3 regions of the Streptomyces sp. NBC_00377 genome follow, and region 1 is predicted to be linked to each of the others. Evidence: predicted binding sites of a transcription regulator. Region 1 holds the regulator's gene; each other region holds the start of a gene.

Region 1 (6,833 bases):
CCCGCTGCGGGTACTGCGACTTCAACACCTACACGGCGACCGAGCTGCGCGGCACCGGCGGTGTCCTCGCCTCCCGCGAGAACTACGCCGACACCCTGATCGACGAGGTCCGCCTGGCCCGCAAGGTCCTAGGCGACGATCCGCGCGAGGTCCGCACGGTCTTCGTCGGCGGCGGCACGCCGACCCTGCTGCCCGCCGCCGACCTCGTACGGATGCTGGGCGCGATCCGCGACGAGTTCGGTCTCGCGGCGGACGCGGAGGTCACGACGGAGGCGAACCCGGAGTCCGTCGACCCCGCCTATCTGGCCACCCTGCGCCAAGGCGGCTTCAACCGGGTCTCCTTCGGCATGCAGAGCGCCAGGCAGCACGTGCTGAAGGTCCTCGACCGCACGCACACCCCCGGCCGGCCCGAGCGGTGTGTGGCGGAGGCCCGGGCCGCGGGCTTCGACCACGTCAACCTGGACCTGATCTACGGCACCCCTGGCGAGTCGGACGACGACTGGCGGGCCTCGCTGGACGCCGCCCTGGGCGCCCGCCCCGACCATGTCTCGGCGTACGCGCTGATCGTCGAGGAGGGCACGCAGCTCGCCCGCCGGATCCGCCGTGGCGAGGTGCCGATGACCGACGACGACGTCCACGCCGACCGCTACCTGATCGCGGAGGAGACCCTCTCCGCGGCGGGTTACGCGTGGTACGAGGTGTCCAACTGGGCCACCTCCGAGGCCGGCCGCTGTCTGCACAACGAGCTCTACTGGCGCGGCGCCGACTGGTGGGGCGCGGGCCCGGGCGCGCATTCGCACGTGGGCGGGGTGCGCTGGTGGAACGCCAAGCACCCCGGGGCGTACGCGGCGGCGCTCGCCGACGGCCGCTCCCCGGGCGCCGGACGCGAGCTGCTGACGGACGAGGACCGGCGCGTGGAGCGGATCCTGCTGGAGCTGCGGCTGCGGGAGGGCGTACCGCTCGCCCTGCTGCGGCCGGAGGGGCTCGCGTCGTCGCGGCGGGCCCTGGCGGACGGACTGCTCGACAGCGGCCCCTACGACGAGGGGCGCGCGGTGCTCACCCTGCGGGGGCGGCTGCTGGCGGACGCGGTGGTACGGGACCTGGTCGACTGAACCGCGGGGCCCTCGACCGCAGGAACGCGGGCTTCAGGGCAGAGGCTTCAGGGACGGGGGCTCCAGGGCCAGGGGCCTCAGGACACGGTCACGAAGTCGATCAGTTCCTCGACCCGCCCCAGCAGCTCCGGCTCGAGGTCCCGGTAGGAACCCACCCGCTTCAGGATCGCCTGCCAGACCGCCCCGGTGTTCTCCGGCCAGCCCAGCGCCCGGCACACGCCCGTCTTCCAGTCCTGGCCGTGCGGCACCCGCGGCCAGGCCGCGATCCCGACGGACGACGGCTTCACCGCCTCCCAGATGTCGATGTACGGGTGGCCGACGACCAGGGCGTGCTCGCTCGTGACCGCCCGCGCGATGCGCCACTCCTTCGTGCCGGGGACGAGGTGGTCCACCAGGACGCCCAGCTTCGCGTCCGGGCCCGGCGCGAAGTCGGCGACGATCGACGGCAGGTCGTCCACGCCCTCCAGGTACTCCACGACCACGCCCTCGACGCGCAGGTCGTCGCCCCACACCTTCTCGACCAGCTCGGCGTCGTGGCGGCCCTCGACGTAGATGCGGCCGGCGCGGGCGACCCGCGCGCGGGCGCCGGGGACGGCGACCGAACCGGAGGCGGTACGGGTGGGACGTACCGGAGCCGAGGACGTCGGCCGGACGAGCGTCACGACCCGGCCCTCCAGCAGGAAGCCCCGCGGCTCCAGCGGGAACACCCGGTGCTTGCCGAAGCGGTCCTCCAGGGTCACCGTGCCCGCCTCGCAGCGGATCACCGCCCCGCAGAACCCGGTGCCGGGCTCCTCCACCACCAGGCCCGGCTCCGCCGCGACCTCGGGAACGGGCCCGGGCTTCTTCCAGGGAGGGGTCAGGTCGGCGGAGTACGTCCGAGGCCGCGGGCCCGTGGGGCCCCCGTGCGAAGGGCGGTGGTGCGGGACGGGTGGGCGCATTCGGATGACGATAGGAGAAGCCCGGGGGCGATCAGGGCGACACGCCGAAACGGGAGCTCAGCGCGTCCCGCTGGGCCCGCACGAAGGCCGCGTCGACCACCGCCCCGTGACCGGGCACGTACAGCGCGTCCTCACCGCCGAGAGCGAGCAGGCGGTCGAGGGCGGCGGGCCAGTGGGACGGTACGGCGTCGGGCCCCGCCTGCGGCTCGCCGGACTCCTCGACCAGGTCGCCGCAGAACACCGTCTCGGGCGTGCCGGGCGCTCCGGGGCCGCCGGGCGTGCCGGGGACCAGGACCACCAGGTCGTGGGCGGTGTGGCCGGGTCCGACGTTCGCCAGCAGGACCTGCCGGCCTCCGCCCAGATCGAGGGTCCACTCGCCGGAGACGAGGTGCCGGGGCCGGACGAGCGTGTCCGCCGCTTCCGTCGCCGCCGTCTCGTCGAGCCCGTTGCGCACCGCGTCCGCCCGCAGCTCCTCGGCCCGCACGGTGTCCACGCCCACCGCGCCGAAGACCTCCGCGCCCGCGAAGGCCGCCGCCCCGAACACGTGGTCGAAATGGGGGTGGGTGAGCGCGAGATGGGTCACACGGCAGCCGGTCAGTTCCTCGGCCTCCCCCCGCAGCCGCGCCCCCTCCGCCAGGCTCGATCCGGCGTCGATCATCAGCACCGCGCCCGCCCCGACGACCAGCCCCGCCGTGCAGTCCCAGCCCGGCAGCCGCACCCGTCCCACCCCGGCCGCGACCCGCTCCCACCCGAGCTCTTCCCAAGTCACCGTCATACCGCGACGCTAGCCCCACGACGCTGCGCAGGGGCCGACCTTGCCCCGGGTGTACCCCACAGCCGTACACTGGGCCGGGGAACGCTGGCACTCGGATGTGAAGAGTGCCAGGCGAGGCGCCCGGGGGACCGGGACCGACTGCACTGGAGGTGTGTGCGCGATGCTGAGTGAACGCAGGCTCCAGGTGCTGCGCGCCATCGTCCAGGACTACGTCGGTACCGAGGAACCCGTGGGGTCGAAGGCGCTCACCGAGCGTCACAGCCTCGGTGTCTCCCCGGCGACGGTCCGCAACGACATGGCCGCCCTGGAGGACGAGGGGTACATCGCCCAGCCGCACACCAGTGCCGGGCGGATCCCCACCGACAAGGGCTACCGGCTGTTCGTCGACAAGCTGGCCGGCGTCAAACCGATGACCGGTCCCGAGCGGCGGGCCATCCAGAACTTCCTCGACGGCGCCGTCGACCTCGACGACGTGGTGGCCCGTACCGTACGGCTGCTCGCGCAGCTCACCCGGCAGGTCGCCGTCGTGCAGTACCCGTCCCTGACCCGTTCGACCGTGCGGCACGTGGAGCTTCTCTCGCTCGCCCCCGCGCGCCTGATGCTCGTGCTGATCACGGACACCGGGCGGGTCGAGCAGCGGATGGTGGACTGCCCGGCACCCTTCGGGGAGGCCTCGCTGGCGGATCTGCGCGCGCGGCTCAACAGCCGGGTCGCGGGCCGCCGGTTCGCGGACGTGCCGCATCTGGTGGAAGATCTGCCGGACGCCTTCGAGGCCGAGGACCGAGGCACGGTCACGACGGTGCTCTCCACCCTGCTGGAGACGCTCGTCGAGGAGAACGAGGAGCGGCTGATGATCGGCGGTACCGCCAATCTCACCCGCTTCGGACATGACTTTCCCCTCACCATCCGGCCCGTCCTGGAGGCACTGGAGGAGCAGGTCGTGCTCCTCAAACTCCTCGGCGAGGCGGGGGATTCGGGCATGACCGTACGCATCGGTCACGAGAACGCCTATGAGGGACTCAACTCCACTTCCGTGGTGTCGGTCGGCTACGGTTCGGGCGGCGAAGCACTCGCCAAGCTGGGCGTGGTCGGACCGACCCGCATGGATTACCCGGGAACGATGGGAGCGGTACGAGCGGTGGCACGGTACGTCGGACAGATCCTGGCGGAGTCGTAAGTGGCCACGGACTACTACGCCGTTCTCGGCGTGCGCCGTGATGCGTCGCAGGAAGAGATCAAGAAGGCCTTCCGGCGGCTCGCACGCGAGCTGCACCCGGACGTCAACCCCGATCCGAAGACCCAGGAGCGGTTCAAGGAGATCAACGCCGCTTACGAGGTGTTGTCGGATCCGCAGAAGAAGCAGGTCTACGACCTCGGCGGCGACCCGCTGTCGCAGTCGGGCGGCGCCGGTGCGGGCGGCTTCGGAGCCGGTGGCTTCGGCAACTTCTCCGACATCATGGACGCGTTCTTCGGCACGGCGTCGCAGCGCGGCCCGCGCTCGCGCACCCGGCGCGGCCAGGACGCGATGATCCGGCTGGAGATCGACCTCGAGGAGGCGGCCTTCGGCACGACCAAGGACCTCCAGGTCGACACGGCGATCGTCTGCTCCACGTGCAGCGGCGAGGGCGCCGCCCCCGGCACCACGGCCCAGACGTGTGACATGTGCCGCGGCCGCGGCGAGGTGTCGCAGGTGACGCGGTCCTTCCTGGGGCAGGTCATGACCTCGCGGCCGTGCCCGCAGTGCCAGGGCTTCGGCACCGTGGTGCCCACCCCGTGCCCGGAGTGCGCGGGCGACGGACGGGTGCGCTCGCGTCGCACACTGACCGTGAAGATCCCGGCCGGTGTCGACAACGGCACCCGGATCCAGCTCGCGGGCGAGGGCGAGGTCGGCCCCGGCGGCGGCCCCGCCGGCGACCTGTACGTCGAGATCCACGAGCTGCCGCACAACATGTTCCAGCGGCGCGGCGACGATCTGCACTGCACGGTGACGCTGCCGATGACCGCGGCCGCCCTCGGCACCAAGGTGCCGCTGGAGACCCTCGACGGGCTGGAAGAGGTCGACATCCGGCCCGGCACCCAGTCCGGCCAGTCGATCCCGCTGCACGGCCGGGGCGTCACGCATCTGCGGGGCGGGGGGCGTGGCGACCTCATCGTGCATGTCGAGGTCCAGACGCCGAGCAAACTCGATCCCGAGCAGGAGCGGGTGCTGCGGGAGCTGGCCAAGCTGCGCGGCGAGGAGCGGCCCACCGGGCAGTTCCAGCCCGGGCAGCAGGGGCTGTTCTCCCGGCTGAAGGACGCGTTCAACGGGCGGTGACGGTGGATGCGCGGGGGCCTTTTCGTCCCCGCCGCCCTGTCCCCCTCCCGTCCCGGGGGCCGCGTCACGCGACCCTCGTTCCGGCCCCGGAAGGGCCTTGTCCGCAAGCGCCGGGCAGGCCGGCAGCGTCGGCACAGGACACCCGGCGCCAAGGGGAAGGGTCGATTCGGACTTGTTCGGAGGACGTGACAACATGCCGTCATGTCCTCCGCACTGACCGATCTCTTCCCGCATCCGATCGTGCAGGCCCCCATGGCGGGCGGTGTCTCCCTCCCGCGGCTGGCGGCCGCCGTGTGCGAGGCCGGCGGGCTCGGGTTCCTGGCCGCCGGGTACAAGACGGCCGACGGTCTGTACCAGGAGATCAAGCAGCTGCGGAGCCTCACCGGCCGCCCCTTCGGCGTGAACCTCTTCATGCCGCAGCCGGAGCACTCCGGCGCGGGCGCCGGCTCCACCGGAGCGGCCGCCGCCCTCCCCGCCGCCGGTGCCGTCGAGGTCTACGCCCACCAGCTGGCCGGGGAGGCCGCCTGGTACGAGACCGAACTCGGCGACCCCGACAGTGGCCGTGACGACGGTTACGACGCCAAGCTCGCGGTGCTGCTCGACAACCCGGTGCCGGTGGTGTCGTTCCACTTCGGCGTCCCGAGCGGCGAGGTGCTGGACTCCCTGCGGCGCGCGGGAACGTTCACCCTGGTCACGGCGACCACCACCGAGGAGGCCCTCGCGGTGCAGCGGGCCGGCGCGGACGCGGTGATCGTGCAGGGCGTGGAGGCCGGCGGGCACCAGGGCACCCACCGGGACAACCCCGAGGCCGACGGCTCCGGGATCGGACTGCTCGCGCTGATCGCCCAGGTCCGCGAGTCCGTGAACCTGCCGGTCGTCGCCACGGGCGGGCTGATGCGCGGCAGCCAGATCGCCGCGGTCCTCGCGGCCGGTGCGAGCGCGGCCCAGCTGGGGACCGCGTTCCTCGCCGCGGCCGAGTCCGGCGCGCACGCCGTGCACAAGCAGGCGCTGACCAACCCCCTCTTCGTGCGCACCGAACTGACCCGCGCTTTCTCCGGCCGCCCCGCCCGCGGCCTGGTCAACCGGTTCCTGCGCGAGCACGGCCCGTACGCGCCCGCCGCGTACCCGGAGGTCCACCACCTGACGGCGCCGCTGCGCAAGGCGGCAGCCCAGGCGGGCGACGCGCAGGGCATGGCGCTCTGGGCGGGACAGGGCCACCGGCTGGCCCGCGAGCTGCCGGCCGGCCGGCTGGTGGAGGTCCTGGTGTCCGAACTCGCCGCGGCGCGGACAGCGTTGTCAGAGTTCCCGGCTGGTTCCGGCGGCCTCTCGTGACCGCGCCCGTCTTCGTCGTCGACGCACTCCCGGCCTCCTCCACCTGCGTGCTCGACGGGCCCGAGGGCCGGCACGCCGTCTCCGTGAAGCGGCTGCGGGCCGGCGAGGAGGTCGTCCTCACCGACGGCGCCGGACGCTGGGCCCGGGGTGAGGTCGTCGCCGCCGAGGGCAAGGACCGGCTGGTGGTGAGCCTGGGAGAGGTGACCGAGGAGCCTGCCGAGTCGCCCCGGATCACCGTCGTCCAGGCACTGCCCAAGGGCGACCGCGGCGAACTGGCCGTCGAGACGATGACCGAGACCGGCGTCGACGCGATCGTGCCGTGGGCCGCCTCGCGCTGCATCACCCAGTGGAAGGGCGAGCGC
Region 2 (6,833 bases), 2.3 Mb from region 1:
CTGCGGATGAGCAGCGGGGTGCCGACGGACGCCTCGAGGGCCTTCATCTGCTGACTGACGGCCGGCTGGGTGCAGCCCAGTTCGCGCCCGGCCGCGGAGAAGGAGCCGGTGGCGGCCACGGCGCGCAGGACACGGAGATGACGGGCCTCGATCATCTTCCGATCATAAGCGAGCCTTGGGTGAGTGTGCGAATAATGCGTCGACACTTTGACCCCGGAGCTCGTACGGTGCCGCCATGAGGCTTCTGTCTGTCAATCTGGGCCGCGCCACGGCCGTGCCGTACACCGACCAGCCGCAGGGACTGACCGGGATCGACAAGCGGCCGGTCGAGGGGCCCGTGCGGATCGCGGCGCCCGGCCCCAAGGGGGTCGGGGCGAGCGGGCTGGCCGGGGACACGGTGTGCGACCTGCGCCACCACGGCGGCAACGACCAGGCCGTGTACGCCGTCGCGCGCGAGGACCTCGACGACTGGGAGCGCGAGCTGGGGCGCACGCTGGCCGACGGCGCGTTCGGCGAGAACCTGACCACCACGGGTCTGGACGTCTCCGGCGCACGGATCGGCGAGCGCTGGCGGATCGGTCCCGACGTGGTGCTGGAGGTGACCTCGGGGCGGATACCGTGCCTGACCTTCCAGGGCCACGTGGGAGAGAAGCGGTGGGTGCGGCGGTTCACCGAGAAGGCCGCCACGGGCGCTTATCTGCGGGTGATCGTGCCGGGTGAGATCCGCGCGGGCGATCCCGTGGAGATCGTCCACCTGCCGGAGCACGAGGTGACGGCCCGGATGGAGTTCAGGGCCACCACCACGAACCGGGAACTGCTGCCCCGGTTGCTCGCGGCGGGCGACGCGCTGCACCCGGAGGCCCTGGCGGCGGCCCACGCATATGTGGAGAAGTACGGGCACGCGTAAGGGGTGGGACAGGGGTGCGGAGCGGGGGGTGGCAAGGGGACCGAGGCGACCTCGCCGGAGGGGGCGCGCGGGACGGAGCGCGGGGCATGCGCACGAGGTCTTCACCTTCGGGAGGCCGGGTGCAGAGATCGGACCCAGGTACTCCGGGTCACTAACCTTGCGCCATGACAACGGCTCTGATTACTGGTTCGACCGCGGGCATCGGTGCCGCGTTCGCGCGCAGACTGGCGGCGGACGGGCATGATCTCGTCCTCGTGGCACGGGACACCAAGCGACTGCGCGAGCAGGCGACCGAGTTGCACGACCGGCACGGCATCGAGGCGGAGGTACTGACCGCCGACCTCGCCACCGACGAGGGCATCGAGGCGGTGGCAGCCCGGCTCGGGGACCGCAAGAACCCCGTCGACCTGCTGATCAACAACGCCGGCTTCGGCAACAAGGGCCGCTATCTCGACGTGTCCATGGCCGACGAGCTGAAGATGCTCAAGGTGCACTGCGAGGCGGTGCTGCGGCTGACGTCCGCGGCGACGACGGTGATGCGCGAACGCGGACGCGGGGGCGTCGTCAACGTGGCCTCGGTCGCGGCCTTCGTGCCGCGGGGGACGTACGGGGCGTCGAAGGCGTGGGTCGTGCAGTTCACGCAGGGCGCGGCGAAGGACCTGGCGGGCAGCGGGGTGCGGCTGATGGCGCTGTGCCCGGGGTTCGTGCGCACGGAGTTCCACGCGCGGGCCGGCATGGGCACGGACAACATCCCGGGCTGGATGTGGCTGGACGCGGACAAGCTGGTCGCGGCGGCGCTGCACGACCTGGCGCGCGGGAAGTCGCTGTCGATCCCCGACCCGCGCTACAAGGCGCTGATGGGTCTGGTGAAGGTGACGCCCCGCTCGTTGCTCGGCGGGATCAGCTCGAGGACGGGCCGGAAGTACGGGCCCCGGTAGCGGGAGTCCGCGGTGGACGGGTGACGTCGGCGCTCCGGTGAGAAAATGGGCGTGACGGGGACCGGATCCAGGGGGGCCGGAGGCGGCGTCATGACGTTCGTACAGCTCATCGACTGCAGGACCAGCCGGTTCGACGAGATGGACCGGCTGATGGACACATGGGTCGAGCAGACCAGGGGCAAGCGGACCGCGACGCACGCGGTGGTCGGCAAGGACCGCTCCGACGCGTCGCACTTCATCGAGATCGTGGAGTTCCCGTCGTACGAGGAGGCGATGCGGAACTCGAACCTTCCGGAGACCGACAAGGTCTTCCGGGAGCTGGTGGCCCTGTGCGACGAGATGCCGACCTTCACGGATCTCGACGTCGTACGGGACGAGCAGCTGTACGCCGAGACGGCGCGGCGGTTCTTCGAGACGGTCGGGACCCGGGGCGCGCTGCCGCCGCTGGACGGCCTGCTGGCCGAGGAGTACCACGACCACGACCCGTCCAACGAGCAGGACACCATGGGGATGGACGCGATGCGCCGGGAGATCGAGATGTGGCGGGGCGGCTTCGACTTCGCCTTCTCCCTCGAGGACCAGATCGAGCAGGGCGACCGCGTGTGCAACCGGTGGACCTGGAGCGGCACCCACAAGGGCGACTTCATGGGGATCCCGGCCACCGGTAAGCAGGTGTCCATGACCGGAACGACCATCTTCCGGTGCAGGGAGGACGGAAAGATCGTCGAAGCCTGGTGGCAGTACGACCGGCTGGGACTGATGGAACAACTCGGGGCGCTGGACGAGCTGGCGCAGTAGCCGCCGTCCGGAACGCCGAGGCCCGGCACCCCTTGTCCGCAGGGGTGCCGGGCCTCGTTGCTGCCGTGCGTGCCGGCCCGGGCCGGTGTTCAGAGCCCGGGACGGCGGCGGTGAGGTGTTGCGTCAGTGGGAGTGGCCGTGGCCGTGGCCCGCTGCGGCCGGCTCTTCCTCTTCCTTCTTCTCGACGACGAGGGTCTCGGTCGTCAGGAGGAGGGAGGCGATGGAGGCGGCGTTCTCCAGGGCGGAGCGGGTGACCTTGACCGGGTCGATGACGCCGGCCTTGACCAGGTCGCCGTACTCGCCGGTCGCGGCGTTGAAGCCCTGGCCCTTGTCGAGCTCGGCGACCTTGGAGGTGATGACGTAGCCCTCGAGGCCCGCGTTCTCGGCGATCCAGCGCAGCGGCTCGACGACGGCGCGGCGGACCACGGCGACACCGGTGGCCTCGTCGCCGGTCTTGCCCAGGCCGCCCTCGAGCACCTTGGCGGCGTGGACCAGAGCGGAGCCACCACCGGAGACGATGCCCTCCTCGACCGCGGCGCGGGTCGCGGAGATGGCGTCCTCCAGACGGTGCTTCTTCTCCTTCAGCTCCACCTCGGTGGCGGCGCCGACCTTGATCACGCACACGCCGCCGGCCAGCTTCGCGAGGCGCTCCTGGAGCTTCTCGCGGTCCCAGTCGGAGTCGGTGTTCTCGATCTCGGCCTTGATCTGGCTGATGCGGCCCTGAACCTCGGAGGAGTCGCCGGCGCCGTCGACGACCGTGGTGTCGTCCTTGGTGACGGTGACGCGGCGGGCGGAGCCGAGCACGTCGACGCCGACCTGGTCGAGCTTGAGGCCGACCTCCTCGGAGATGACGGTGGCGCCGGTGAGGACCGCGAGGTCCTGGAGCATCGCCTTGCGGCGGTCACCGAAGCCCGGGGCCTTGACGGCGACCGCGTTGAAGGTGCCGCGGATCTTGTTCACGACCAGGGTCGACAGGGCCTCGCCCTCGACGTCCTCGGCGATGATCAGCAGCGGCCGGGAGGAGTTGGTCTGGATGACCTTCTCCAGCAGCGGCAGCAGGTCGGCGATGGAGGAGATCTTGCCCTGGTTGATGAGGATGTAGGGGTCCTCGAGGACGGCCTCCATGCGCTCCTGGTCCGTCACGAAGTACGGCGACAGGTAGCCCTTGTCGAAGGCCATGCCCTCGGTGAAGTCCAGCTCCAGACCGAAGGTGTTGGACTCCTCGACGGTGATGACACCGTCCTTGCCGACCTTGTCCATCGCCTCGGCGATGAGCTCGCCGACCTGGCTGTCCTGGGCGGACAGACCGGCGACGGCCGCGATGTCGGACTTCTCGTCGATCGGGCGGGCGGTGGCGAGGAGCTCCTCGGAGACCGCCTTGACCGCGGCGTCGATGCCCTTCTTCAGGGCGGCCGGGGAGGCACCCGCGGCGACGTTCTTCAGGCCCTCGCGGACCAGGGCCTGGGCGAGCACGGTGGCGGTGGTCGTACCGTCACCCGCGATGTCGTTGGTCTTGGTCGCCACCTCCTTCACCAGCTGCGCGCCGAGGTTCTCGTACGGGTCGTCGAGCTCGACCTCACGGGCGATCGTGACACCGTCGTTGGTGATGGTGGGGGCGCCGAACTTCTTGTCGATGACGACGTTGCGGCCCTTGGGGCCGATCGTCACCTTGACCGTGTCGGCAAGCTTGTTGACGCCGCGCTCGAGGGCGCGACGGGCGTCCTCGTCGAACTTCAGGATCTTCGCCATGGGAGCGGTTCAGCCCTCTCGGAAAGCGTGGGAGAAACGAACTGCGCCCCCAGCACCCGGCTTCACAAAGACGCGGGGCCAGGAGCGCAGTTCACTGCAAAACTGGGTGAATTACTTCTCGATGATCGCGAGCACGTCGCGGGCCGAGAGGACGAGGTACTCCTCGCCGTTGTACTTCACCTCGGTGCCGCCGTACTTGCTGTACAGGACGACGTCGCCGACCTTGACGTCGAGCGGCAGGCGCTCGCCGTTCTCGAAGCGACCCGGGCCCACCGCGAGGACTGCGCCCTCCTGGGGCTTCTCCTTCGCGGTGTCCGGGATGACCAGGCCAGAGGCGGTGGTCTGCTCGGCGTCGAGCGGCTGGACCACAATGCGGTCCTCGAGCGGCTTGATGGCAACCTTGGAGCTGGTGGTCGTCACGATCCGACCTCCCCCTTCGGAGATCTCACGGGGCTGATTGTCTGAGGTGGCGACCAGGTGGATCCGTCGTCGCGGGTGCCGGACCTGCCCGTCGCTGTTGGCACTCTCCAGTGGGGAGTGCCAGGAGCGAGACTATGACTGCGATTAGCACTCGGTCAAGCGGAGTGCCAATGCGCGCGGCGCGTCGGCCGGATTTCAGCTTGGGTGAGTGGCCCATTCGCCGTTGTGGGCCCGCGCGAGTCCGCACCGGCGGCTGCCGTCCTTCGGCCCCCGCTTCGGCCCTGAACGGGCCTCGTCCTCGGACTCACCCGGGGGGAGCCCCCCGACGGGCTGAAAAGACAGACCCCCGGCTCTCAGACGTAGTCCTCCAGCCTGGCCACCGTCAGGCCCTGCTCCTGTACCCGTCGCAGCAGGCGCGTCGTGCGTTCCCGCAGGCCCGAGCCCGTCGTCTCGTCCGGGGCCACGGCGATGATGTCGCCGGGGTGGAGACGACGCGGCCCGTGGGCGTAGGTGAGGCCGGCGGGGCCCATCGAGGCGCGCCACAGGACGACGGCCGCGAGGCCGCAGTCGGCGGCGGCGCGTCGGGTGGTCGTGTCATAGGCGCCGTAGGGCGGGCGGAAGAGGCGGGGGCGCACCCCGAAGCGGGACCGGAGTTTGTCCTGCTGACCGCAGATCTCGGCGCGCTGGCCGGCGTACGGCAGGCCGCGCAGGGCCGGGTGGTCCAGGGTGTGGTTCTGGATGCTCGCGCCGACGGACCGGAGGCGGGCGAAGTGGGCGTAACCCGGGCCCACCACGCTGTCCGTGAGGAACATGCTCACCGGAAGGCGCAGTTCGCGGACCATGTCGACGAAGCGGGGGTCGCGTTCGGCGCCGTCGTCGTAGGTGAGGAAGACGACGCGGTCGGCGGTCGGGACGTGGTCGACGACCGGGGGGAAGGCCGCTCCCGGACTGCCCGCCAGGGAGCGGGCCGGATGGCGCGGCGCGGGAGCCAGGGGGCCCGCAAGGCCCCAGCGGCGGTACGCCTCCTGCCCGGTCGGGCGGTGCGGCCCGACTCCGGCGGCGGCCTTCTTTCCCAGCCGTTCGATGGGGTCGACGGACTGGGCACAGCCCGTCGCCAGAGTGGCCAGGGCCGCGAATGCCGTGACGGCGGCCAGGATCAGGGAGGCCGGCGGCCGCCTCGGCCTCTTCGATGCCACCGGTGCCGTGCGCGTCATCGGCGCCGCCGGCTTCACCCGCGCCGTCCGTGCCGTCCGCATGTCCCTCACAGGTAGTCCTCCAGTCGGGCCACCGCGTAGCCCTTGGCCGTGACCTTGTTCAGAAAACGGCGGACCATCCCGGGCATCGTGCCCTTCCAGTCGCCGCGGCCGCGGAAATGAGTCAGGACGATGTCCCCCGGGTGGAGGCTCCGATCCCCCTCGCGGTACTCCCAGTGGTCGACGAAGACCTCCTCGTCCCAGAGCGGGGCGTAGCGCACACCGCAGGTCTTCGCTGCCCGCAGGGTGTCCCGGTCATAGTTGCCGAAAGGCGGCCGGAAGAGGGTCGGGCGCGTGCCGTAGCGCTTCTCGATCACGCGCTGCATGCCGCAGATCTCGTACTTCTGGCGCGCATAGGAGAGGGCGGGCAGGTAGGGGTGGTGGAGGGTGTGGTTGTTCAGGGACACGCCCGTGTCCTGCATCTTCTTGAAGTAGCCGTAGTCATCCTTGATCAGATAGTCGCTGAGGAAGGCGGTGTACGGGATCTCCAGCTCGCTCATCATGCGCAGGAACGCCGGGTCCTTCTCGGCGCCGTCGTCGACGGTGAGGAAAACGACCCGGTCCTCGGTCGGGACGGTGGTGAAGACCGGCGGGAGGCCGAGTTCCTCGTGACCGTCGACCTCGAAGCCCTTGCGCGTGGTGATCTCCGGCTTGTGCACGGGCGGCGCCGGGGGTGTCAGCGGGACCGCCCTCAGGCCCCAGCGCTTCGCCGCGGCGACCCTGGCCCGGTGCGCGGCGCGGAGCCTCGTGGCGTACGAGTGCAGGGCG
Region 3 (6,833 bases), 1.0 Mb from region 1:
TGACGATCACTGATTCACTTCGTGGTCGCTCCGCGGGGCTCCCGGCTCGGGAAGGTGCCAAATCCGTCTCACGGCGAGATGCGTCGTGAGGAAGATGAGGAGAAAGGGCCTCGCCTCACATGGCTGCGCAGACTGTTGCAAGCACGACTGATGCAAGCACCACCGACTCTACGACGACCTCGGCTGCCGACCTCGGTCCGGCCACCGCGTTGAGCTGCCGCGAGTGCGGCCACCGGGTGCCTCTCGGCCCGGTCTTCGCCTGCGAGGAGTGTTTCGGCCCGCTCGAGATCGCGTACGACTTCTCCTCCTACGACACGGAGGAGCTCCGCAAGCGCATCGAGGCGGGACCCGCGAACATCTGGCGCTACGCGCCGCTGCTGCCCGTCCCCGCGGATGTGGCCGACAAGCCCAACATCAACCCCGGCTGGACCAAGCTCGTGCAGGCCGACAACCTCGCCCGCGAGCTGGGCGTCGAGGCCGGCAAGCTGTTCGTCAAGGACGACTCCGGCAACCCGACGCACTCCTTCAAGGACCGCGTCGTCGCCCAGGCCATCGAGGCCGCCCGCGCGTTCGGCTTCACCACGCTGTCCTGCTCCTCCACGGGCAACCTGGCCGGCGCCGTCGGCGCGGCAGCCGCCCGGGCCGGCTTCCGGTCCTGCGTGTTCATCCCGCACGACCTGGAGCAGGGCAAGGTCGTCATGGCCGCGATCTACGGCGGCGAGCTCGTCGGCATCGAGGGCAACTACGACGACGTCAACCGCTTCTGCTCCGAGCTCATCGGCGACTCGGCGGGCGAGGGCTGGGGCTTCGTCAACGTCAACCTGCGGCCGTACTACGCCGAGGGCTCCAAGACGCTGGCGTACGAGATCTGCGAGCAGCTCGGCTGGCGGCTGCCGGACCAGCTGGTCGTGCCGATCGCCTCCGGGTCCCAGCTGACGAAGATCGACAAGGGCCTCCAGGAGCTGATCAAGCTCGGGCTGGTCGAGGACAGGCCGTACAAGATCTTCGGTGCGCAGGCCGAGGGCTGCTCCCCGGTCTCCGTCGCCTACAAGGCCGGGCACGACGTGGTGCGCCCGCAGAAGCCGAACACCATCGCCAAGTCGCTGGCCATCGGCAACCCGGCGGACGGTCCGTACGTCCTCGACATCGCCCGGCGCACCGGCGGCGCGGTGGAGGACGTGAACGACGAGCAGATCGTCGACGCGATCAAGCTGCTGGCGCGGACCGAGGGCATCTTCGCCGAGACCGCCGGCGGGGTGACGGTGGGTGTGACGCGCAAGCTGATCGAGAACGGTCTTCTCGACCCGACACTCATCACCGTCGTGCTGAACACCGGCGACGGTCTGAAGACGCTGGACGCGGTGGCCGACACCGGTCTGACCGCGACCATCCGCCCGACCCTGGAGTCGTTCCGGGACGCGGGTCTCGGCTGAGAGATTCGTTGTCCGTCTGCGGCGCGTGGGGCCGGCCGCCCCCGCGCGGCGGCAGCCGCACGATCCAGACAGCCCCGCGCCCCTCAGGGGGCGCTCCGCCCGACCGGAGGTCGAAAGCCATGAGCGTTACCGTCCGCATCCCCACCATCCTTCGCACCTACACGGGTGGCGCCGCCGAGGTGAAGGCCGAGGGGGCGACCCTGGGCGAGGTCATCTCCGACCTGGAGAAGAACCACACCGGCATCGCCGCCCGGGTCCTGGACGACCAGGGCAAGCTGCGCCGGTTCGTCAACGTGTACGTGAACGACGACGACGTGCGCTTCGAGCAGGGTCTTGAGACGGCCACTCCGGACGGCGCGGGGATCTCCATCATTCCCGCGGTCGCTGGCGGCTGAAGGACGGCCGTTCGGCGCCCGTCGGTACCCGCTGGTAGTACCCACCGGTAGTAACCGTCGGTAACAGTGATTACCGAGTGTTCATCGAATTGCCCTCTCCGCGATAGAAGCGGAGGGGGCAATTCAGTGTGGTTGAGCGCGGTACAGTTGGGGAACCCGGTCCCGATCACCGGTTCCGGCGCCTTTTCTTTCCGCCCTGCGCCCGACAAGAAGCAGCCAAAGTGTGCGCCTCTTTCGTGGCTTTTGCGGCCTTTGTGGGGCCCGACTTGCCCTCAATTCAGGCGAATTCTCGCCACATTCCGGATCCCGTACGTCCGGAATTCTCGTCCGACTGACCTGTTGCAGACGGCAGTTGGACAGATACATTCAGCCGCGGTCGACGCGTTCCGGCGCACGCCCCCAAGCCAACCGGGGGGTGAGGTCTGACCCGGATCCGCGAAGTGTGGGTCCGTGCAAGGGCCAGTAATAGGGGAGTTAGGCATGGCTCAGGGCACCGTCAAATGGTTCAACGCGGAGAAGGGGTACGGCTTCATCGCGGTCGACGGTGGTGCGGATGTTTTCGTCCACTACAGCGCGATTCAGATGGACGGCTACCGCACCCTGGAAGAGGGTCAGCGGGTCGATTTCGAGATCTCGCAGGGTCAGAAGGGGCCGCAGGCGGACATGGTCCGTCTCGCGACCGGCTGAAGCACGCGCCGACTGAAAGCGTCGTTCTTCTGTACATCTGACGAAGGGCTCGCACCCCCACGGGGGGCGAGCCCTTCGGTCTGTCCCGGGGTGGTCCTGGAGGCGACCGCGAGACGCCCCCGGCGAGTGTCCGGAAGGACCCCGTTCCGGCGGAGGCGCTTGCACTCTCATGGGTCGAGTGCTAATCATTGGCGTTAGCACTCTGAAGGTGAGAGTGACAACGAGGACCGGGTCGGTGAGGCCCGCAGGCCAGGTGGGGCAAGGAACCACGAGGCCGGCGAGCCGTCCGTCGCGGGCGCCAGCGCGGTCCGGAGCAATCCACCCCAGTCCGGGAGGACCACTTCACATGGCCAAGATCATCGCGTTCGACGAGGAGGCACGGCGCGGCCTCGAGCGCGGCATGAACCAGCTCGCGGACGCCGTGAAGGTGACGCTCGGCCCCAAGGGCCGCAACGTCGTCCTCGAGAAGAAGTGGGGCGCCCCCACGATCACCAACGATGGTGTCTCCATCGCCAAGGAGATCGAGCTCGAGGACCCGTACGAGAAGATCGGCGCCGAGCTGGTCAAGGAAGTCGCCAAGAAGACGGACGACGTCGCCGGTGACGGTACGACCACCGCGACCGTCCTCGCCCAGGCCCTGGTCAAGGAAGGCCTGCGCAACGTAGCCGCCGGCGCCAACCCGATGGCCCTCAAGCGCGGTATCGAGAAGGCCGTCGAGGCCGTCTCCGGCGCCCTGCTCGAGCAGGCCAAGGATGTCGAGACCAAGGAGCAGATCGCTTCCACGGCCTCCATCTCCGCCGCCGACACCCAGATCGGCGAGCTCATCGCCGAGGCCATGGACAAGGTCGGCAAGGAAGGCGTCATCACCGTCGAGGAGTCCCAGACCTTCGGTCTGGAGCTGGAGCTCACCGAGGGTATGCGCTTCGACAAGGGCTACATCTCGGCGTACTTCGCCACCGACATGGAGCGTATGGAGGCCGTCCTCGACGACCCGTACATCCTGATCGCGAACTCCAAGATCGCCAACGTCAAGGACCTGCTCCCGCTCCTGGAGAAGGTCATGCAGTCGGGCAAGCCGCTGCTGATCATCGCCGAGGACGTCGAGGGCGAGGCCCTGTCCACGCTGGTCGTCAACAAGATCCGCGGGACCTTCAAGTCCGTCGCGGTCAAGGCCCCGGGCTTCGGCGACCGCCGCAAGGCGATGCTGAACGACATCGCCATCCTCACCGGTGGCGAGGTCATCTCCGAGGAGGTCGGTCTCAAGCTCGAGAACACGACCCTCGACCTGCTCGGCAAGGCCCGCAAGGTCGTCATCACCAAGGACGAGACCACCATCGTCGACGGTGCCGGCTCCTCGGACCAGGTCGCCGGCCGGGTCAACCAGATCCGCGCCGAGATCGAGAACAGCGACTCGGACTACGACCGCGAGAAGCTCCAGGAGCGCCTGGCGAAGCTCGCCGGCGGTGTCGCGGTCATCAAGGCCGGCGCCGCCACCGAGGTGGAGCTCAAGGAGCGCAAGCACCGCATCGAGGACGCCGTCCGCAACGCGAAGGCCGCCGTCGAGGAGGGCATCGTCGCCGGTGGTGGCGTGGCGCTCATCCAGGCGTCCGCCGTCTTCGAGAAGCTGGAGCTCGAGGGTGACGAGGCGACCGGCGCCAACGCCGTGCGCATCGCGCTCGAGGCCCCGCTCAAGCAGATCGCCGTCAACGGTGGTCTCGAGGGTGGCGTCGTCGTCGAGAAGGTCCGCAACCTGCCCATCGGCCACGGCCTGAACGCCGCGACCGGCGAGTACGTCGACATGATCGCCGAAGGCATCATCGACCCGGCGAAGGTCACGCGCTCTGCCTTGCAGAACGCGGCCTCCATCGCCGCGCTGTTCCTCACCACCGAGGCCGTCATCGCCGACAAGCCGGAGAAGGCGTCCGCGCCGGCCGGCGGCGGCATGCCGGGCGGTGACATGGACTTCTGATCGACCTGACGGTTGATCGCCTGTCCTTCGACCGAGGGCGGCACTTCCCGGAAACGGGGGGTGCCGCCCTCGGGCGTTTCGGACCGTAGGAGCCGTCATACGGGTGTCCTCTCCTGTCGTTTCAGGGACATGGCGGCCCGGATCTCCTCCACACGGGCATGGATCGCGGGGGCGTGCAGGAGTGCAGGGGGGTGTGGGGGTGTGCGCTCGCCGCGACAGCGGCGGCACACGCCTCCCGGCAGGGCTTCCGGATGTCCCGGGACCCCGGGGCTCGGAGCTGGACGCTTGAGCTTCGGGGCGGGTGCGGATCAGCCGACCTTGAGGTTCTCCACGAACGCGGACCATGCCTCCGCCCGGAACGCGAGCGTCGGGCCGAGGGGGCCTTGGAGCCGCGGACGGGGACGGGGCTGGGCCGGCCCCGACCGGCGCACCGGAGAGAAGCCGTCGAAGCGGTGGGAGAAACAGAAACGAGAGACCGTACTCAAGCCGAGCCGTTGACGCCCCGGTGATGTGACGGACCTTCCGGGCCGAAACGCCCGGAAGGCTGAGCCCTGACCACGGTCTCGGCAACGGAGGTGTAGTAGGAGGCGATGGCGGGCTGGCCCGTGTAGTTGGGGCCGGCGGACGGGTCGGCGCCGAGGTAGTGGAAGGGGAGCCGTACGGGGCGGCCGCCGTGGAGCGTGAGGCGGTGGTGACGAGGGCTGTACTCGTAGCCCGCCGCGCGCAGGGCCGACACCGCGGCCTTCGCGGCCGTCGACCCGTCGGCATGGCGTATCGACTCGGGGTCGAAGTGCGCGGCCAGCAGGCCGTCCTCGGCCAGCCAGGAGGCGGCACGGGTGAGCAGGCCGAGCTGGTCGCCGACGTAGTGCAGGCCGTGTACGCAGGTGATCAGGTCGTAGGTGCGGGCCGGGGTCCAGGAGGAGACGGAGGCGATCACCTCCTCCATGGCGGCGGGGGTGGGTGTCGGGACGAGCGGGCCCACGAGGTCCACGGCCGTGAGGACCGCGTCGGCGGGCAGGGCCGGGGCGGCCTCCCGCAGGGCGCGGCCCTCGCCGCTGCACAGGTCCAGCCAGGAGGGTGCGGGGCGGTGCGCGAGGCGGGCCAGGAGGTCCAGGCCCAGTTCGCGGGCGTAGCTGTTCACCCCGGTGAGGCCGCGCTCGCGGTTCATCGTGTTGTTGGCGGCCACGGAGGACTGCTCGAGGTCGCCGGCCGGGACCAGTGCGCGATTTCTCATGCGGTCATTGTCCGAGCTCCTTCCTCATCAGGTCGGGGACATCGCTGGTGAAGCCGTCCACCTGCTGGTCTCGGAGGCGGCGGGCCTGGGCGGAGGTGTTCACCGTGTACGGCCAGACCTTCAAGGGCTTGCCGTGCGGGCCCTTGAGGGCGTGGGCGCGGTTCACGAGGCCCGCGGTGGCGGTGTGGTGCTCCGGGTTGATCACGTCGACGAACTTCGCGTACGACGCCAGCTCGTCGGATGTCGGTTTCTGCTCGGTGCAGATGCCGAGTCTGATGTCGGGCCGCCGGGCGCGGATCTCCTTGAGGGCGGCGGCCTGGAAACTGATGGCGTAGAGGCGGTTGTTGACGTGGTGGCCGTCGAGCCAGCCCTTGCGGTCGAGGACGCGCAGGATGTCCAGGGTGATGCCGGGGTGGTTGGCCGGCCATTTCACCTCCAGGACGAGGCCCTGATTGTTGCGGTCCAGGCGGTCCAGGAGCTGTCCGAGGGTGGGGACGCGGGCGGCCTCGTACCGGGAGCCCTTCCACTCGCGCGAGGCGCCCGCGCGGAGCCTGCCCAGTTCGGCCATGGTGAAGCCGTCGACCTTCCAGGGGGCGCGCCCGGGGAAGACAGTGCGGGCGTCGGTCGTACGGACCAGGTCCTGGTCGTGCATGAGGACCAGTACGCCGTCCTTGGTGCGCTGCACGTCCACCTCGACCCAGTCGATTCCCGCCCGGTCGGCGCGGTCGACGGCCTCCAGGGTGTTTTCGGGGGCCAGCCCGGCGGCCCCGCGATGACCGATGACGACGGGGGCGGCGGTGTCCGCGTGCGCGACGGGGGCGAGGAGGGAGAGGGAGAGGAGGCAGGGGGACAGGGCGAGGACGGTCGACGTCGTGGTGAACGCGCTTTTGGGCATGGGTGTGGGTGCCTTTCAGGGCTTTCGGGCCGGTGTCACCACGAGTTTTGGCAGGTCGGCGCGGGTGTGCCCAGCGCTGGTGCGCCATGCGAGGAGCTGCGGGAACCGTGCGGAACGGCGGGCGAAGTCTCCATGAAAAGTTAGGAAACGGATGGGGGTGGAGAGGGCGGTCAGGGCCGCGCGGCCGGGTGGCTGCGGGTGTGCGGGATCACAGGAGGTT

What was found. The regulator HrcA, encoded in region 1, represses chaperone genes, less so after heat shock. The targets are predictions, from matches to a motif close to TTNGCACTCNGNNNNNCNGAGTGCNAA.
Region 2: a site for HrcA is predicted at 4,957-4,983, ahead of groES (co-chaperone GroES). Genes of this name have one in related genera too.
Region 3: a site for HrcA is predicted at 2,674-2,700, ahead of groL (chaperonin GroEL). Genes of this name have one in related genera too.

The regions. Positions count from the first base shown of each region.
Region 1 is NZ_CP107958.1:6,082,379-6,089,211, forward strand. Features, by position in the region: gene hemW (radical SAM family heme chaperone HemW) at 1-1,112, shown strand, start outside; gene OHS71_RS27045 (DUF3097 domain-containing protein) at 1,190-2,050, opposite strand; gene OHS71_RS27050 (MBL fold metallo-hydrolase) at 2,082-2,825, opposite strand; gene hrcA (heat-inducible transcriptional repressor HrcA) at 2,986-4,002, shown strand; gene dnaJ (molecular chaperone DnaJ) at 4,003-5,139, shown strand; gene OHS71_RS27065 (nitronate monooxygenase) at 5,341-6,471, shown strand; gene OHS71_RS27070 (16S rRNA (uracil(1498)-N(3))-methyltransferase) at 6,468-6,833, shown strand, end outside.
Region 2 is NZ_CP107958.1:3,748,541-3,755,373, forward strand. Features, by position in the region: gene OHS71_RS16720 (LysR family transcriptional regulator) at 1-155, opposite strand, end outside; gene OHS71_RS16725 (MOSC domain-containing protein) at 236-907, shown strand; gene OHS71_RS16730 (SDR family NAD(P)-dependent oxidoreductase) at 1,072-1,845, shown strand; gene OHS71_RS16735 (ester cyclase) at 1,936-2,643, shown strand; gene groL (chaperonin GroEL) at 2,767-4,392, opposite strand; gene groES (co-chaperone GroES) at 4,504-4,812, opposite strand; gene OHS71_RS16750 (polysaccharide deacetylase family protein) at 5,166-6,026, opposite strand; gene OHS71_RS16755 (polysaccharide deacetylase family protein) at 6,074-6,833, opposite strand, start outside.
Region 3 is NZ_CP107958.1:5,051,091-5,057,923, forward strand. Features, by position in the region: SAM riboswitch class I at 1-101, shown strand, start outside; gene thrC (threonine synthase) at 120-1,433, shown strand; gene OHS71_RS22735 (MoaD/ThiS family protein) at 1,553-1,828, shown strand; gene OHS71_RS22740 (cold-shock protein) at 2,309-2,515, shown strand; gene groL (chaperonin GroEL) at 2,862-4,484, shown strand; gene OHS71_RS22750 (class I SAM-dependent methyltransferase) at 4,966-5,718, opposite strand; gene OHS71_RS22755 (glycerophosphodiester phosphodiesterase) at 5,723-6,613, opposite strand.